2 regions of the Collinsella sp. TF10-11AT genome follow, and region 2 is predicted to be linked to the other one. Evidence: predicted binding sites of a transcription regulator. Region 2 holds the regulator's gene; the other holds the start of a gene.
What was found. The regulator NrdR, encoded in region 2, represses ribonucleotide reductase genes. The targets are predictions, from matches to a motif close to AAACACNATATATNGTGTTT.
Positions count from the first base shown of each region.

Region 1: nrdD (anaerobic ribonucleoside-triphosphate reductase) is a predicted target of NrdR. The motif match lies at 5,749-5,768, and genes of this name have one in related genera.

Region 1 covers NZ_QSQW01000009.1:4,600-14,084, forward strand. The annotation lists gene DXC99_RS06960 (thiolase family protein) at 1-685, shown strand, start outside; gene DXC99_RS06965 (Zn-ribbon domain-containing OB-fold protein) at 724-1,146, shown strand; gene DXC99_RS06970 (acyl carrier protein) at 1,251-1,484, shown strand; gene DXC99_RS06975 (phosphate acyltransferase) at 1,490-2,497, shown strand; gene buk (butyrate kinase) at 2,501-3,613, shown strand; gene DXC99_RS06985 (MFS transporter) at 3,688-4,887, shown strand; gene DXC99_RS06990 (hypothetical protein) at 4,988-5,455, shown strand; gene nrdD (anaerobic ribonucleoside-triphosphate reductase) at 6,024-8,246, shown strand; gene DXC99_RS07000 (hypothetical protein) at 8,293-8,556, opposite strand; gene nrdG (anaerobic ribonucleoside-triphosphate reductase activating protein) at 8,673-9,254, shown strand; gene folE (GTP cyclohydrolase I FolE) at 9,321-9,485, shown strand, end outside.
Region 2 covers NZ_QSQW01000002.1:257,384-266,868, forward strand. The annotation lists gene miaA (tRNA (adenosine(37)-N6)-dimethylallyltransferase MiaA) at 1-740, shown strand, start outside; gene hflX (GTPase HflX) at 740-2,029, shown strand; gene DXC99_RS02620 (heparan-alpha-glucosaminide N-acetyltransferase) at 2,014-2,664, opposite strand; gene lexA (transcriptional repressor LexA) at 2,718-3,362, opposite strand; gene DXC99_RS02630 (LysM peptidoglycan-binding domain-containing protein) at 3,526-3,975, shown strand; gene nrdR (transcriptional regulator NrdR) at 4,027-4,470, shown strand; gene dut (dUTP diphosphatase) at 4,475-4,918, shown strand; gene DXC99_RS02645 (glycosyltransferase) at 5,312-6,613, opposite strand; gene DXC99_RS02650 (NAD(P)/FAD-dependent oxidoreductase) at 6,732-7,670, shown strand; gene DXC99_RS02655 (DUF1836 domain-containing protein) at 7,825-8,436, shown strand; gene DXC99_RS02660 (DegV family protein) at 8,509-9,375, opposite strand.

The sequences.
Region 1 (9,485 bases), on a different contig from region 2:
CCTTCGCCGCGGTGCCGTCCTGAATCCCCTTGCCTGGTACGAGACCACGGTCGAGGAGGATGCGAAGGCGGCTGGGTTCGATACCGCCGACGAGTATCTCAAGAGCATGTACAACCCGCGCGTTACGCAGTACCTGCGCGTTACCGGCTTTGAGAAGAAATGCGACGGTGCCGCCGCTGTTGTCGTGATGCCCACGGAGAAGGCCAAGGCCATGGGTGTCCCGTATGCACCTATCGAGGTTCTGGGCACGGGCGCCTCTGCCGTCGAAGCCGGCCTGCTTCACAACGAGCACTGGGCTACCGAGCTTGCTGCCAAGCAGGTCTACGACCTTACCGGCGTGAGCCCCGATGAGATCGACCTGTTTATGTGCAATGACTTCTTCCTGGCTTCCGAGATCGTCTCGGCCGAGGAGTGCGGCTATATTCCGCGCGGCGAGGCTTGGAAGTATGCGATCGATGGCCGCACCGCTTTTGACGGCGATAAGCCCATCAACCCGCACGGTGGCCGTTGCAACTTCGGCCACGCTCATGGCGCATCCGGTATCGCCGATATCGTCGAGGCCGTCAAGCAGATGCGCGGCGTCGCCGGTGCAACCCAGATGAAGAAGATTCCTGAGACGGCCTTCCTGCGCGGTTTTGGCGGTTCTCAGAATGTGCGCTGCCAGATTCTTCGTACCGTCGCCTAAGCGACCGCGGTTTTCGATTTCCCATAAGGAGTATTCTCATGCAACTCAAAGATATGGAGCCCGTGGTCAAGAAGTTCTACACGGGTCTTGAAGAGGGCATCTATTGGGCACGTCAGTGCCCCGAGTGCGGAGCCGTCGAGTTTCCGCCTCACCTTGCCTGCAATGCCTGCGGCTACCACAAGACCGATTGGGTCCAGGTTTCCGGTCACGGCCATCTGATCGATTTTACCCTGCCTGGTCCGCAGAACGACAAGCCCTACCTCAAGGAGTATGGCAAGTACGCCTACGGCGCCGTCGATATTGACGAGGGTTCTCAGTACACCTACGTCATCTACGGCATTACCAAGAAGAAGGCCCCCGAGATCCGCGCCAAGCTCATGGCGGGCGAGACCGTTGGTGTCCATGCCAAGGTCATCGATCGACCGGGTTACAAAGAGCTCACGTTTGAGCTTGACGACTAGGTTTTCACCCTTTTAACAATTCGATTCCTCTCTTAGGCCACGGCGGGACCCGTGTCTCCAGCCCGCCGTGGCCGCCCCTCTTTTTATCTTAGAAAGGCACCATCATGAACGAAGAACTCACTCAGCAGATCTGCGATTTTGCCAAGTCCGCTTACAACTACGATGGCGATGTGACCCCCGAGACGACGTTTGAGACCCTGGGCAAGGGCTCGATGAAGATGATCGCCCTGACCTCCATGATCGAGAACGAGCTCGATGCCGAGGTCCCCGTTCGCGAGGTCATGGTCATGAAGACCATCGGCGAGCTTATCGAGCGCACTGCCGAAGAGATGGAGTAGCTGCCATGGACCTGATGCAGACCCTGCGCGAGCAGGCTGCCGCCAAGCCTATGCGCGTTGCTTTTCCCGAGGGCGAAAACGAGACCATGATGCAGGCGGTCGCAAAGATCGCCGCCGAGCATCTTGCCGAATGTGTGCTGGTCGGCGACGGCGGTAAGCTCAAGGAGCTTGCCGATGAGCGCGGCATCTCCCTTGACGGCATCGAGATTGTCGATGTGACCGACGAGGAGGCGAACGCTGCCTGCTGCGAGCGCTACCTTTCGCATCCGAATTGCAAGTTTAAGCCCAAGGGCGCCGCGCGCCGTATGGCGCGTCCGCTTGAGCGCGCCCTGATTTTGCAGGTGCTCGGCGATGTCGACGTAATGTTCGCCGGCATTGATAACGCCACGGGCGATATTATCCTGGCGGGTCAGACCATCGTCGGCCTTGCCGACGGGGTGGACACCGTGAGCTCGTGCGGTATCGCCGACATTCCCAACTGGAACGGCGGCGAAGGTGGCCTTTTGGCTTTTGGCGATTCCGCCGTTTGCGTCGACCCTACGAGCGAGGAACTTGCCTCGATCGCGATTTCGTCGAGCGAAACGGTGCGCTCGCTGACCGGATGGGATATCCGTTGCGCGCTGCTTTCGCATTCGACTGACGGCTCGATGGATAACGAACTCGTCGACAAAGTACGCCGCGCTCGCGAGATTGCCAACGATCGCCGTCCCGACCTTGCCATCGACGGCGAGTTCCAGTTTGACTCGGCGATTAACCCCAAGGTTGCGGCCAAGAAGGTACGTCGTGAGTCCGCTGTTGCGGGACAGGCCAACGTGGTCATCTGGCCTGATATCAACGTGGGCAATATCGGCGTCAAGATCATCCAGAACCTGACCGGCGCCAATGCTTACGGCCCCATGCTTCAGGGCTTCAAGAAGATCGTGTGCGATTGCTCGCGCTCTGCGCCCGTCGACGAGATCGTCGGCAACGTGGTGATGAGCTGCGTGCGCGCCCAGGCGCTTAAGGAGGCTTAAGATATGTCCGATAAAAAGACTCCCTGGCGCATCCTGGTAATCAACCCGGGTTCCACTTCCACGAAGGTGGGCGTTTTTGAGGGTGATGAGTGCAAGCTCAGCAAGAACGTTGCGCACGATGCGAAGGACCTCGCCCAGTTCGATGGGGTTTCGGCTCAGATGCCGTATCGCTGCGATCTGATTCTTGGAGCACTGGGGGAGGCGGGCCTGAAGCTCGAGGACTTTGATGCATTTGTCGGTCGCGGCGGCGGCTTGCTTTCGTTGCCCGGCGGCACGTATGCCATCAATGAGGTCATGCTCGAGCATGCCCGCATCGGTGCGAACGGCATTCAGCACCCGGCGCAGCTTGGCCCCCAGATTGCCCATGAGTTCGCTTCAAAGACGGGCAAGCCCTCTTTTGTGGTGAATCCTCCCGATACCGATGAGCTGTGCGACCTCGCACGTATGACGGGCATTAAGGGCGTGTATCGAAACGTGCACCTGCACGCCCTTAATCTTAAAGAGACCGCCATTCGTCACGCGGCAAAGCTCGGTCGCGCATATGACGAGTGTAACTTTATTGTTTGTCATATCGGCGGTGGCATTTCGATTTCCGCTCACCTTAAGGGCAAGATGGTCGACGGCAACGACATCGTCGGCGGCGAGGGCCCCATGGCGCCGACGCGCTGTGGCTCGGTCCCCGCAATCGAGGTCGCGAAGTATACGGCGGAACATGGTCTCGACGTTGCCCGCGCCCATTGCATGAAGACCGGTGGCTTCGTTGACCTTTTGGGTACGTCCGATGCCATCGAGGTGTGTGAACGTGCCGCTGCGGGCGATAAGGCTGCAGCACGCGCTTGGGATGCAATGGTTTACCAAATCTGCAAGTGGATTGGCGAGATGGCCTGCGTGCTGAAGGGCGACGTCGACGGCATCTTGCTCGGAGGCGGCATGGTCCACAGCAAGGAGCTCGTTGCCTCGATTGAGGAATGCTGCTCTTGGATCGCTCCCGTATCGGCTTATCCCGGCGAGTTTGAGCTCGAGGCGATGGCGTCTGGCGCCTGCCGCGTGCTCGATGGTGTCGAGGAAGCGCTCGTGTACAGCGGAGAACCCGTGTTCACCGGATTCAACGACTAATAGTGCTGTGTTTGGGGCGGCCGCTGGTGATGTCTGGCCGCTCCGACCCTTTTCTTTAAGTGTAAGGATGGATCATGGATAAAACCAAGATCAAGTACCTGGTGGGCATTTACGCAGCCGCCATGTGCATCATGGGCATGCTCGTGCCCGTTCCCATCGTGGCCTCTGTTGCGGCCGCGTTTCCCAACGAGAACATCGCTGCCGTTCAGATGATTATCGGCATCATCCCGTTGATGATGGCGTTGTCCGCCATGCTCGTCTCTTCACAGCTTGCCTCTCGCGTGTCCAAGAAGAAGACGACGCTCGTCGGTCACATTATCGTGATGCTGGCAGGCGCCTCGGTGCTGGTGTTCCACGACTCGCTCGGCCAAGTCTTAGCGGCTTCTGCTGTCATGGGCCTTGGTCTCGGTGCCGTGCAGAATTCAACGGACGCTCTTATCGCGGATTACTTTGGCGGAAAGCAGCGCTCGTTTGTCATGGGCATCTACTCCACTTTTGTTGCACTGGGCGGCATTATCTGGACGATGGTTTCCGGCATCTTGGGTTCTGCCGAGTGGTTCCACAGCTATGCGGCGTACTTCATCATGATCATTTTCATCGTAATCGAGGCTGTTTGCCTTCCTGAGGGTCATCTTGAGCCCAAGCGCGAGGTCAACGTGTTTGCCAATATGCCTAAAGAGGTCGCGATTATCACGCTCATGAGCTTTGTGTTCGTACTTACGTTCCAGCTCTTTAGCTCCAATGTCTCGCTGCTTGTCGTGGGCCGTGGCTTTGGCGGTACCGTGGAGGCCGGTCTTGCCTCTACCGTTATGACCGTTGCCGGTATTGCGGCTGGTCTTTTGGTCGGTCCGCTGTTTGCCAAGTTTAAGAACCTGGCTATGCCGATCGCGTGGGGCGTGACGCTCGTCGGCCTGGGCCTGACGCTGGTTGCGCCCGCCTTTATGGTGCTGTGCGTTGCGGGTTTTGTCGTTGCGCTGGGCAAGGAGACCTACGTGCCGCTGGAGGGCAATTTTGCCGCCGGCAACTCTGCCCCCGAGGGACGTGCGTTTAACCTCGCCATTGGCATGGCAGGTATCAACTTTGGCATGGCATTGTCTCCCATTGTGTTTGAGGCCGTGACGTCGCCGTTTGGTGCAACGATTGACCAGAAGTTCATCGCCGGCATGATCGTCTGTGCGGCTTGTGTCGTCTTTGGCGCCATTAAGTATCGCAAGCTCACCCCGGCCCAGCTTGCCGAGGCCGAGAAGATGGCGGCCGGCGGCGAGGCGGAGTAGCCGCTCGAGTAGTTGCTTTGCCGCACATCATGTTTTATCGGGGCCGCCGACATATGCCGGCGGCCCTCTTTCTATCAATGACTTTGAAAGGCTTACGGCTATGAAGTTACCTGTCAGGCGCGTTATCGGTATTCTCAACGGCTTCTTTAACCCGCTATTGCTCTGCGCGTTTCTCCCCATCATTGAAGGGGCGCCTGGCTTGGATCTGACGGGCCCCACGGGCTTTTGGGGACAACTCATCGTGGCCACGGTGATCGCCGAGGTTCTGAGCGCACTCCCGCTGTTTGGCAAAACGGTTGGTATGTGCCTGGACTTTTTTGGTTTTGAGCAGGGGAGTGCATCACACAAGATCGCCGGTACGGTCATCGGTGCCACGCTCCTTTTTATGGTGATCGGTTTTGGCGAGATTGCCTTCCAAGGAGGATTCGGAACGATTGAAGGCCGTACGTTCTTCGCGCGTTGGGCCGGCCTCGTCACAAAGGGATGGGCCTTTGTGGTTATCGCCGGCGTGCTGCTCGATCCCTTTACAGCGGCTCTCGGCCGCATGATGGTTCGCGAAGAGAGGTAATAGATCCTCGCCTATCGAATGCCGGCGGACGGGGCGCCGGGGCTGTAGTCTTCCGAGCGTTTACAGTCCTGTCGCTCCGTCCGCCGGCATTCGACCGCAACATGTTGGTCAAGCATAATCTTTTGGATTCTTTTGGCGTGAGCGGCTTGGTTTTGGTAGGATTTGTCAGCGGCGCGGTTGAGGGGGTTTCAAAACTGCCGTGCAGGTAGTCGAGCTGATAACGTTTTAGCACTCTGCCAAGAGCCCTTCATTTTTAATGCGTTTGCAAAATGACTAATTGCTTTGACCTGCTGAAACACTATATGTTGTGTTTGACCTAAAAAAAGAATACAGGATATAGATGCCTCTTTGTCGTATGATAGATGGCGGACAGAGAACGAAGACCTTAACTGCCTCTTTTGAACGTGTCCTTGAGCCGCTTGATCGGCTTCTGGGAATGTCCGCATGGAGGCTTATGGTTTATCGAGAACACAGATTGCGCGACGGCGCCGCAAGACAGGGACAGGCCCTGCCGGGCATCGTTTGGCTCTGAAGCGCAATGAGGCTACGATGCGAAAGAGGCAAGAGGATGAAGATCATCAAGCGCAGCGGCACCGAGGTTGTCTTTGACATCGATAAGATCGTCAATGCCATCCGCGCCGCCAACTTGGAGGTCGAGGAGAGCTCTCGTCTAACCGACCGCCAGGTGGTTTACGCGGCACAAAACGTCGCCGAGGCATGCGAGAACGCGGGCCACACCGTTTCGGTCGAGGAGATCCAGGATTTGGTCGAGGACGAGATCATGCGTCTCGACTGCTACGAGGTTGCTCGCCACTACATCATCTATCGCTATGTTCAGAGCCTGAAGCGCCAGAAGAACACGACCGACGACAAGATTCTGTCGCTGATCGAGTGCAATAACGAAGAGGTCAAGCAGGAGAACTCTAACAAGAACCCGACCGTCAATTCCGTCCAGCGTGACTATATGGCCGGCGAGATTTCCAAGGACCTGACTCAGCGTGTGCTGCTGCCCCAGGAGATCGTGGATGCCCACAATGAGGGCCTGATCCACTTCCACGATTCTGACTACTTTGCCCAGCACATGCATAACTGCGACCTGGTGAACCTGGAGGACATGCTCCAGAACGGCACCGTTATCTCGGGCACGCTGATCGAGAAGCCGCACAGCTTCTCGACTGCCTGCAACATCGCGACGCAGATTATCGCCCAGGTTGCTTCCTCCCAGTACGGCGGCCAGTCTATTTCGCTGACCCATCTTGCCCCGTTTGTTGAGGTGAGCCGTCAAAAGATTCGCGGCGAGGTTGCCCGCGAGCTCGAGGAGCTCGGTGTTTCGGCATCTGCCGAAAAGGTCCGTGAGGTCGTTGAGGACCGTCTGCGCGATGAGATCCGTCGCGGCGTCCAGACGATTCAGTATCAGGTCGTGACCCTTATGACCACCAATGGCCAGGCGCCGTTCGTGACGGTCTTTATGTATCTCAATGAGGCCCGTACGCCCCAGGAGAAGCACGACCTTGCCATGATCGTGGAGGAGACGCTTCGTCAACGCTATGAGGGCGTTAAGAACGAAGCCGGTGTGTGGATTACCCCGGCATTCCCCAAGCTTATCTATGTACTCGAGGACGATAACGTTCACGAGAATTCTCCGTACTTCTACCTGACCCAGCTGGCTGCCAAGTGCACCGCCAAGCGCATGGTGCCCGATTACATCTCCGAGAAGAAGATGCGCGAGCTCAAGCTGTCGAAGGGCGAGACCGCCGGCAACGGCGATTGCTACACCTGCATGGGTTGTCGCAGTTTCCTGACGCCCGACCGCTCGGGCAACGGCTTTAACAATGTTGCCAACGCGCTGAACTATGACCCGACCAAACCTAAGTACTATGGCCGCTTTAACCAGGGTGTTGTGACCATCAACCTGCCCGATGTCGCGCTGAGCTCGCATCAGGACATGGACAAGTTCTGGAAAATCTTCGACGAGCGCCTCGAGCTGTGCCACCGCGCCCTGCTGTGCCGTCATGAGCGCCTGATGGGCACGCTTTCGGATGCCGCGCCGATTCTTTGGCAGTATGGTGCCCTAGCGCGTCTGAAGAAGGGCGAGACGATCGATAAGTTGCTCGTGGGCGGATACTCTACCATCAGCCTTGGCTATGCCGGCCTGTATGAGTGCGTCAAGTACATGACGGGCCACAGCCACACCGAGAAGGAAGGCACGCCGTTTGCCATGGCCGTCATGCAGCGCATGAACGACAAGTGCGCGGAGTGGAAGGCCGAAAGCGATATCGATTTCTCGCTGTACGGTACGCCGTTGGAGTCGACGACCTACAAGTTCGCCAAGTGCCTGCAGCGTCGTTTTGGCATCATCCCGGGCGTGACGGACAAGGGCTACATCACCAACAGCTACCACGTCCACGTGTCCGAGGAGATCGACGCATTCGACAAGCTCAAGTTCGAGGGTATGTTCCAGCAACTTTCGCCGGGCGGTGCCATCTCCTACGTCGAGGTTCCCAACATGCAGGACAACCTCAAGGCTGTCATCCGCGTGATGCAGTACATCTACGACAACATCATGTACGCCGAGCTCAACACCAAGAGCGATTACTGCCAGGTGTGCGGCTACGACGGTGAGATCAAGATTGTCGAGGATGACGGCAAGCTGGTGTGGGAGTGCCCCAATTGCGGCAACCGCGATCAGGAGAAGATGAACGTCGCTCGTCGTACGTGCGGCTACATCGGTACCCAATTCTGGAACCAGGGCCGAACCGAGGAGATCCGCGACCGCGTGCTGCATCTCTAATAACCATCCCAGGCTGCCCCGTAGCGAGGCCCCGGACCTTTACTCGCTATTTCGGACAGTCCTGGCTCACGACGGAGGCGCCACTGGCGCCTCCTGTTCGTGCGGAACTCATATCGAGCAAAGGTCCGGGGCCTCGCTGCGGGACAGCCAAGGTGATGTAGCTGAGATGCGGCATGCGGTCTGCTCGCTCCTCGAAGTTCTTAGCGGAAATGAGTTGAGCTGCAATGACGATCTGCTTGCAATGGCGGCTGAGCTGCAGCTGAGTATTTATTGGACCTCGAACCCTATACTCGATGTTCGCTTCGTTCATTGAGTTACCCTTTGCATGAGGCCGGGACATATCGTCCCGCCCGCAGTTTCGCAGGCCGAAGGCCGAGAATGTTTGAGGACGGGATGATATGTCCCGGCCTCCCGGGAGAGTTACCTATGAACTACGCGAACATTAAGTATTTCGACATTGCTGATGGGGAAGGCGTTCGTACTTCTCTGTTTGTGAGCGGGTGCCGTCGTGGGTGCAAGAACTGCTTTAACTCTGTCGCGTGGGACTTTGCTGCGGGCGAGCTGTTCGATCGTGCCGTCGAGGACAAGATTATCGAGAGCCTCGACCATCCCTTTATTGACGGCCTGACGATTCTGGGCGGCGAGCCTATGGAACCTGAGAATCAGGCGGGGCTCGTTGAGTTTGTCGAGCGTGTTCGTGCCGCTTATCCTGCGGGGTCAGGAAAGACCATTTGGTGTTTTACTGGCGACGTGCTCGAGGAACTTATGCCGGGCGGTCGTCACCATACCGAAGTCACGGACCGTATCCTTGCCTGCCTCGATATGTTGGTGGACGGCCCGTTTGTTCAGGATCTGTACGATATCTCATTGCGTTTTAGGGGCTCGAGTAACCAGCGCGTGATCGATATGAACGCCACGCGCGACCGTGCTGAGCGCGAGGGCGTTGCGCTTTGTGATGCGGTTGAACTTTGGCGTGATGATCCGGTCTATTCGACCCATACTATGTAGCTTGTGGTCGATGCCGAAGGGCGTGGTACCATAGCGCGAACGTGAAATCGGAAAAGTGAGGCCCAGATGGTCGATCAGGAAAAAGTCGAGGCCGCCATTAAGCTGTTGCTTGAGGGCATAGGCGAGGACCCAACTCGTGAGGGCCTGCTGGAGACCCCGGCGCGCGTTGCCCGTATGTATGGCGAGATCGCCGGCGGTATGGAGCAGAGTGCCGAGGAGCACCTGTCCAAA
Region 2 (9,485 bases):
TCGACATTGTAGAGCCGGGTGTAGCATATTCTGCTGCGCTTTATCAGGCTGACGCTCGCGCGCATGTTGAACGTCTCCTTGGTTCGGGTTGCCTGCCGGTTTTTTGCGGAGGTACGGGGCTGTATCTCAAGGCTGCCCTTGATGAGATGGACTTTCCCTCGGGTGAACTTGAGGACGATCGCCGTGCGGGCTATCAGGAGCTTGCCGAGCGTATTGGCGAGGAAGAACTGCATGCCCTGCTTGCCGAGCGCGATCCAGAATCGGCTGCTGTTATTCATCCCCATAACGTGCGCCGTGTGATTCGTGCGCTCGAGATGCATGATGATGGTATCTCCTATGCACAACAAAAAAGTCAGTTTAGTGTTCCGCGCGAGCATTATCATGCCCTATGGTTTGGTCTGACGCGTAATCGCGAGGTGCTCTACGAGCGCATTAATCTGCGCGTCGATCTGATGTTTGAGCAGGGTCTTGTCGATGAGGTCCGCGGTCTTATGGCCCAGGGTCTGGGAGATGCCCTGACGTCGATGCAGGCAATTGGCTATAAAGAGATCATTGATGCTTTCAATGGCGTGATGAGCATGGATGAGGCCCGCGAACTCATTAAGATGCGTTCGCGTCGTTATGCCAAGCGTCAGCTTTCGTGGTTTAAGCGCGATGACCGTATCGTGTGGTTTGATATGGATGAATGTACGATCGATGAGGTCGTTGAGGATATCCTGCATCGTATTGAGGCTGCCTAATGGCCCGTTTCCCCCTTGTTCCCACGGCACCCGAGCCCGAGCGTGCCATTTTAGTTGGTGTTGAGTGGCGCGACAATGCATGGCCGCTCGATCGCTCGCTTGATGAGCTGGAGCGTCTTGCTCACACAGCTGGTGCCCGGTGCGTGGCACGCTTGTCGCAGCGTTTGGTAAAGCCGTATCCTAAATCGTTTATCGGTTCCGGTAAGGTTGAAGAGCTGTGCGGCCTGGTGCATCGCATGGATGCCGATGTCGTTATTTTTGACGACGACCTGACCCCCTCGCAGCAATCCTATTTGGAGAAAGCCGTGGGCGAGCCGGTAAAGATTATCGATCGTACAGCACTGATCCTGGATATCTTTGGCCTGCATGCTCAGACGCGTGAGGGACGCCTGCAGGTACAGCTGGCACAGCTTCAATATTTGTTGCCTCGCCTGCGTGGCATGTGGAGCCATCTCGCCAAGGAGCAGACGCGCGGCGGCATCGGCTCACGTTTTGGTCAGGGCGAAAGTCAGCTCGAGGTCGACCGTCGCCTCATTCGTAATAAGATCACTGCGCTTCGTCGTGAGCTCAAGCAGGTTGAACAGCGTCGCGATGTCCAATCCAAGAGTCGCATTGAGTCACCGGCGTTTCGCGTCGCGTTAGCCGGTTATACCAATGCCGGTAAATCGACGTTACTCAATCGTCTGACCGGCTCTACGGTACTTTCGCAGGACAAGCTGTTTGCTACGCTCGACCCGACGACGCGTTCGTATCGTCTGCCCGGCGGTCGCGGCATGACGATTACCGATACCGTCGGCTTTATTCAAAAGCTGCCCCATGGTCTGGTCGATGCCTTTAAATCGACGCTGTCCGAGGTTTTGGGTGCCGATCTAATTCTCAAAGTCGTAGATGCGTCTGACGAGGACTATGAGCGGCAGCTGGAGGCTGTCGACCGCGTGCTTGATGAGATCGGCGCCGGAGAGCGTTTAACGCTGACCGTATTCAATAAAATCGATCTTCTCGATAGCGTCGATCGATTGAGTTTCCGTCGTCGCTATCCGGAGGCCGTTCTGTTCTCGGCCCAAACGGGCGAGGGCCTCGACGATCTCGTCGACCGGATTGCTCGCGAGGCAGCTGCCACCGATGTGTTGCTCTCCGCTGATATCCCGTATCGTGAGGGCGCTCTCATCACGCTGGTGCATGAGCAGGGAACCCTTCTGCATGAGGAATATCTCGAGGACGGCGTTCGCATTGTGGCGAAGTTGCCGGCTCGTATTGCACCGCGGCTCGAGCGTTATCGCACCGAGTAGACGAGCTCCAAAATGCCCAGAATGATGGGCTGATGCAGCAGATAAAAGGGGAGAGCGTGACGTCCAAGGCTGGCGAGCGCCGGCAGGGGGTTGGCGTAGGCCCAGCTAGGGACGGTCTTATCGATTCCCTGCGCTATGTGTGCGGCGAAGTATCCTGCAAGATACATAAAGATAAACGGGATGATGGGGTAGTAATCACCTGAGATAAACCCAGGGCTCGGAAATCCCAGCCACGCTAGGTAGGGGACAGGGTAGATCGTTTTGGGGATGCTCCAGGTGATTGCGAACAACATAAGGCATAGGGGCATGCCCCATCTCGCCGCTATCTTCTTAAGGACGGGATCGGTCAACGCTACGATGCCGGTGCATGCGGCCATGCAGTAGATGATGCCAAAATTAACCGAATCGTCGACTGAGACAAGTGTTGTTGCCAACCAGACAACGAGTGCTGCTAAGGCGTATTTGGCGGCACGTTTGATATTGTTGCGCGAAAGGGTGCACATCCAACCGGCGATAAACAAAAATACCCAGCTGATGCTGGCGCGCCAGATGTCTTGAAAGACTGACTGGGTAAACCAGGGTATATCCCAGCCGTACAGGTAGGCGAGATCATAGCAAGCGTGAAAACCTGCCATAGAAATCATCGTAAACCCGCGGACGGTATCAAATATGGTTATGCGTTTTTGCATTACGAGAACCGGCGCATCAAGCCGACGACTTTGCCCAGGATAACGGGATTCGTTGCATAAATAGGTTCCATGGTGTCGTTCTCGGGCTGCAAGCGCACACGCCCCTGCTCCTTGTAGAACGTCTTGACGGTCGCCGAACCATCAATCATGGCCACGACAATTTCGCCGTTCATGGCACTCTTTTGTTCACGGACGATGATGTAATCGCCATTGAAGATGCCGACATTGATCATTGAGCTCCCATGCACCTCAAGGATAAAGGAACCCTGATCAGTGGCGATTTCGGTCGGGATAGTAAACGTGTCTTCGATATTCTGCTCGGCCAGAATGGGAATCCCAGCCGCGACGCGACCAACGAGCGGTAGCGAGACCGTTCCGCGAGGTGCGGTGGGCTCGTCAGATTTAGAAATTGAGACAGAGGAACCATCCTCGTTAAAGAGTTCCAGGGCGCGCGGTTTGGTGGCATCGCGCTTGAGTAGCCCGCGCGCCTCCAGGGCAGAGAGATGGGCGTGCACGGTGCTGGGGGAGGAAAGGCCCACGGCAGAAGCCATCTCGCGCACGCTGGGCGGATAACCCTTCTCCTGCTGATATTCCTTGATGAAGTCGTAAATTTGCTGCTGACGCTTGGTAATTTTGCGAGCCATCAGGGCATCCTCTCTACCCATGTCAAACAAATGTTCGAATTTTGCTTGACAGGAACAACTGTTCGAAGATAATAATAACCGAACATTCGTTCTCGCGCTAGACATTTTTGTCCGCGCGGCTTGATAAAACTGTTCTCCGCAAAACACGCGAGAGGAGAACATGATGAACGTAACGAATATGGTCCAGGGAAACCTCGCCCTTAAGCTCGAGACGCCTGCAGAACCCACTTTTACGGTTGTTCAGGGTGGCCGCTCCGGCTTTCAGCCTTTGACCGTAAAGCCTGCGCGCAATCAGCAGGCTGTAGTCGCGCCGGCCCGCGTTGCCCCGAAGGTTCCGACGATTGTCGCCGTCGCCGTTGCGCTTACGCTCTTCTTTGTCCTCGCTATGTCGGTCTTTAGCGCTCGTCACGCCGCGTATGCCGAGTCCGTTTCCAACATTACCTACGAGACCATTCGCGTTCAGCCTGGCGATTCTCTTTGGTCGCTTGCCGAGGAATATCCAATCGAAGGCCTTTCCACGCAAGAGACTTCCGACATGATCCGTAGCGTCAATCATCTGGAGCATGGTTCGCTCGCCGCCGGTGCGCATCTTAAGGTTCCTGATCGTTCGTAATCATTATCGCGCTGCGCATGGTACCCTTGTTATCGTTTAAGAGGAGGTACCATGCGCTGTCCCAAATGCGGCAAGGCACATACCCGCGTCGTTGATTCCCGTATGCAGGAGTCAAATAACACCATTAAGCGTCGCCGCGAATGTTGCTCGTGTAACTACCGCTTTACAACGTTCGAGCGATGCGAGGACCCTATCGAGGTCATTAAGTCAGACGGAACCAAGCAGCGGTTCGATCGCAATAAGCTGCTCGTCGGCTTGATGCGAGCCACCATCAAGCGCGATATCGACACTAAGAAGCTCAATGAGATTATCGATGACATCGAGGTCGAGCTGCGCTCTCGCACGCTGACGGCCGTCACGTCCCATGAGTTGGGTGACATGGTGCTCAAGCGCTTGGCCAAGATCGACAAGGTTGCGTACATCCGCTTTGCCTCGGTCTACCGCGATTTCAAAGACGTCGATGAGTTTCTGCAAGAGCTCGACAAGCTAAGGTGATTCCATGTCCAACATTACCGTCAACATAAAGCGTCTCGATCCCACCGTCGAGCTTCCCAAATACGCCCATCCCACTGATGCCGGCTTGGATTTGCGCTCCAACGAGGACTGCGTCCTGAAGCCCTTCGAACGCCGTCTGGTCTCTACGGGGCTGGCCATCGCCCTGCCCGATGGCTACGCCGGCTTCGTCCAGCCCCGCAGCGGCTTGGCCATCAAGCAGGGCCTGTCTATAGTCAATACGCCGGGCCTCATCGACGCCCACTACCGAGGAGAACTCAAGGTTATCCTCATCAATCTGAATCCCTCCATTAACATTCAAATCAATAAAGGCGACCGCATAGCCCAACTCGTCATCCAAGAAGTCCCCACGGTCAACCTTATAGAAGTAGAAGAACTAGACGAAACCGACCGAGGCAAAGGAGGCTTCGGCTCCAGCGGCATCGCCTAGGGCGCTCGTATCCCTCCCGCCCGGGGCTTACCTATATCATTCCATGCTCAAACATTCTCGCGTCGCTTCGCTCGCTGCGAAACTGCGCGTGGAACGATATGTGTGAGAGGCAGGCGGGCGGTTACTCGCTTGAAACAATATTTACTTTTCTAGTAAGTCGATGCGATAAAGGGACGCCTCCTTTGTCGCATCGACTTACTGTATTTATATTTTCTGGTTCCCCTTTGCAGATTCTACTGGAGGGGAATCTGGTATAGCTGCTAGTACGTAAACGCAGCTTACCTGCGGGAGGCCCCTATATATCGTCCCACGCGCAGTTTCGCAGCGAAGCGAGAATGTTTGAGCATGGGATGATATATAGGGGCCTCCCGCAGGTAAGCGGACATTAAGACGCTACCTGATATGCGCAGGTTTTTCGCCCCAGTAGAAGCGGCAGAAGGCTCGTTTGCGCTTTTGGGGTTTGCCTACGAGCTCCATGGCGGCGATGGCTATGTCTTCGGCTGCGTGGGGGCGGCGTAGTACTTCGCCGTTGATGAGTAGGGCTTTGAGTGATTCGGGATGATCGTGCAAGTGACGTAGGGTAACGATGAGCTCTCGTGCGGTGGTGACATGCATGCTGGCGCCCATGCCGGTGAGCATGGTGGTGTTGGCCTTTTCCTGGCCATAGGACTTGCCCAGCAGGATCATCGGCAGGTGTGCGCACAGGCATTCGGTGACGGTGAGTCCGCCCGATTTGAGAATTGCCAGGTCGCAGCCGTGCATAAGCGCTGCCATATCATCGACATAGTCCAGAACCGTGACGTTTTCGAGCTTCATGGCGTCGAAGAGCGTTTTGAGGCGGGTGGCATATTCGGTGTCTTTGCCCGGCAAAAAGACAAAGTGCATGTCTTCGAAGCTGCGTAGGAAGGGGAGGGTGCGGTCCATCTCCGCGCGAAAGCGAACGTACGGTTGAGGCAAGCTGGCACCGGCCATTACCAGCACGACGGTCTTGTCGGTGGGGAGGTTGAACTTAGCTAGCTCTTCCTCGCGATCGTAATCCGTGTCGAATCCGGCGCGAATAGGAATGCCGGTAATGCGAATCTTTGTCTCGAGCACCTTGCGCGGACGCAGCGTTTCGGCCATAAATTCGTTGGCAACACAGAATAAATCGGTGTCCTTGTGGGGCCACCATCCCTCGACTTCGTAGTCGGTCGGTACGCAGATGACCGGATAATCGATACCCGTAATTACGCGGGCGCCCACGGCAACATTGGCTGCTGTGATGTGCGTTGCGACCACGGCTATGGGCCTGCGGCTACGAATATAATCGTTGAAGGCGGGGAACATAATTCTCGACCATGCCGTGCCACCACCCCAGAGCAGATGTCCCGTAAGCGTATATCGCCAGGTCAGGTCGTAAATGGGGCGCGTGGCTCCCGTAAAAGAAGCCGCGGTCTTATTGCCGTCGAATTTAATACGTCCAAAATCAAGGATATCGAGCACTTCAATCTCAACATCCTCGGGGATACCATTGGTGCCGCGGATGAGGTCGAATGCCTGCGCAATCGCATTTGCGGCGGCCTTGTGGCCCGAGCCAACCGAGGCGTGCACGATGGTCACGAGAGGTTTTTGCTGATCCAGGAGCGTGGTTTGCTCCGATTGGGGAGTGCTAAGCGTGAGCAGGGGAGCGTCGTCGCTCGTCTGCGTCTGATCCATCGATAACTCCCCTTCGACGTTGTAACACGGATTTATCATTGTAGTGCATGAGTGTCACGTTCACGTAAATTTGGGTATGAGCGCAAAGAACGACAACGTTTCGACGAGAGGACTCTTCATGATTACCGATCAGACAATCGATGTTGCGATTATCGGCGGCGGTCCCGCGGGTTATGCTGCCGCCATTTATGCGGCGCGCGCCAATCTTACGACAACCGTTCTTGAGCAGGGCATGTCCGGCGGACAGATTGCCACGAGCAACGAGATTGAGAATTATCCTGGCATTCCGCTGCTGAGCGGTGCCGAACTTGGTGAGCGGTTTCAACAGCATGCTGAAGGCCTGGGGGCTCAGGTTGAATGGAGTATGGTAACAGGCGTCGACTACGATGCCGATGCGGCTCAATTTACCATCCATCATGATATGGGTGACACAACGGCCAAGAGCGTCATTGCGTGCATGGGCGCCACACCGCGTCCTGCGGGTTTTGTTGGCGAGGACACGTATCGCGGTCGTGGCGTTTCGTATTGCGCAACATGTGACGGTATGTTCTTCCGCGGCAAGCAGGTCTTTGTTATCGGAGGCGGCAATTCAGCATGCGAGGAGGCGCTGTTCCTTTCCGACATTGCCAGCAGCGTGACCATCGTGCTGCGTCGCGATCAGTTCCGTGCACCCGAGGGCGTTGTGAATAAGGTGCTTGCAAAGGACAACATTTCAGTTAGGTACCAAACTAGTATTGTTAAGCTTTCTGGTGAAGCGATGCCCACAACCATTACGTTCAAGGACAATGCGACTGGTGAAATGCACACTGAGTCCTTTGAACCTGGCTCATTTGGCATCTTTGTCTTTACGGGGACGCAGCCGCATACCGAGCTGGTTGAGCATCTCGTCGATCTGGCTCCCGACGGCGGCATTGTCACCGACGATTCGATGGCTACCCGTACGCCCGGCTTATTCGCAGCCGGCGATATCCGTTCCAAGCGTTTACGCCAGGTTGTGACCGCCGTTTCGGACGGAGCCATAGCGGCAACCAGCTCATACGCTTTCCTACGCGGATAAGTACGATAATATATCTTATGTAAGGTTGCTATCTTTACACAAAGTGGTTGGACGGTGCATCAATGTGCTGTCCAACCACTTTTACTTGGCGACTATGTGGTATGCAAAACTAGATAACCTAGAATACAATATAGAAAACGAACGGAGGCCTCTTATGAACCACGCTAAACATGTTATCCCGATGTCCGATACGTCGGTCAGCATTAAGCCTGAGGATATTCAGCCGACGGTTCTGCCGGATGCATTTATTCAGTCCGATATGGTGGGTAAACTCAACGCGTTGAGCCTGCCACGCTATGACCAGCTGCCCAACGTAACGCTCTATCGCGATCAGGTCATTGAGTATGTTGCACTGTGGATGGAGCCGCTTTCCATTTGCGTAGAGCAGCCCGTTATAACGCCGTCGATGATCAATAACTATGTGAAGGTCGGCCTCGTTCCTGCTCCCGTTAAAAAGCAGTATGGCCGTGAGCAGATTGCGCGTCTCATCGCCATTTGTATCTTTAAGCAGGTGCTGCCCATCGCAGCGGTTCAGGCGCTCTTTAATATTCAGCGCTTGAGCTACGACGCTCCGACGGCTTTCGATTATGTTGTCGATCAGCTCGAGGCATCGATTCGTGCGGCGTTTTCTGTTGAGCAGACTCCCGTGCCCGATACCGCACATCAGGTTACGCGCGAATCGCTGCTCGTGCGCAGTGCGGTATCGTCCTTCGTTTCGAAGGCGTATCTGATGAGCTATCTCAAGTTCAATGGGTTTAATAGCTAACCGAGGTATAAGACGGGCGGGATAAAGAGCCAATGGCTCCTTATCCCGCCCGTACGTTTGTCTAGTTGGATATTATCGGCCCGACGCCACGCCCATACCGTAGCCGATAATGAGGCCGTGCATCTCGGCATAGTATGAATCTAGCCCGTTACAGGGCATGATAATCGTCTTGGAGCCGGGCCAATGCTCCGCAATGCGGCTGGCAAGCGCCTGAGCGCCCGCCTCATTCTCGACATGGTCGATAACGACCTCGCCGCCGGTAAAGCCTTCGGCCTCCATGGTGTCGACAATCTTGGTGAGCATCTTCTTTTCGCCGCGGGTGTGCCCAACGAGTTCAATTTTGCCCGCTTCGCTCGCCGTGCCCAAAATGCGGATATTGAGCTTGTTGGCAATGACGCCGGCTGCCTTAGGGATACGTCCGGCTTTGGCCAGGTTTTCGTAATTGCACAAGCTGAAGAGGATTTTGCTGTTCTGCTCAAGGCTATCGAAGTATGCGCAAGCGTCCTCGAATGAGACATCCGGATTGCTTGCAAGATAGCGGTCGAACAGCAAGAAAATGAGGTCCATTTTGCCGCCAGCTGCGCGCGAATTGACAAGATGAATATTGCGGTCCGGTTCCTCGGCAAGAACCATATCGCGAGCCGTGGCTGCTGCGTTGTAGCTGCCCGACACGCCCTCAGAGATTGGCATGCAGATGGTCTTGTCTGCCAATTTGAAGAGCTCGGCCCACTCCCCTACGCTGGGACAAGCGCTCGAAGAAGCGTTCGTCTCCGCCTGAACAGCGCAGTTGAGCTCATGAACATCGAGCGAAAGGTCATCGATGAATTCACGCTCCCCCACTCGAATTTTGAGGGGTGCGAATGCAAAGGTGGTACGGGGTGCAGTCGGTTGCCAATCGCGAAGATTGCAGCTCGAATCGGAGATAAGTGCCCAGCTCATTGAGGGTCCTTTCTAATTGTTCCTCAACAATTATAGCCGTCTTTCTCATAAATTGAACGGCTATCTAGTTTTGAATACTAGATAGCCGTTCTGTTCATAAGGCAAACGGT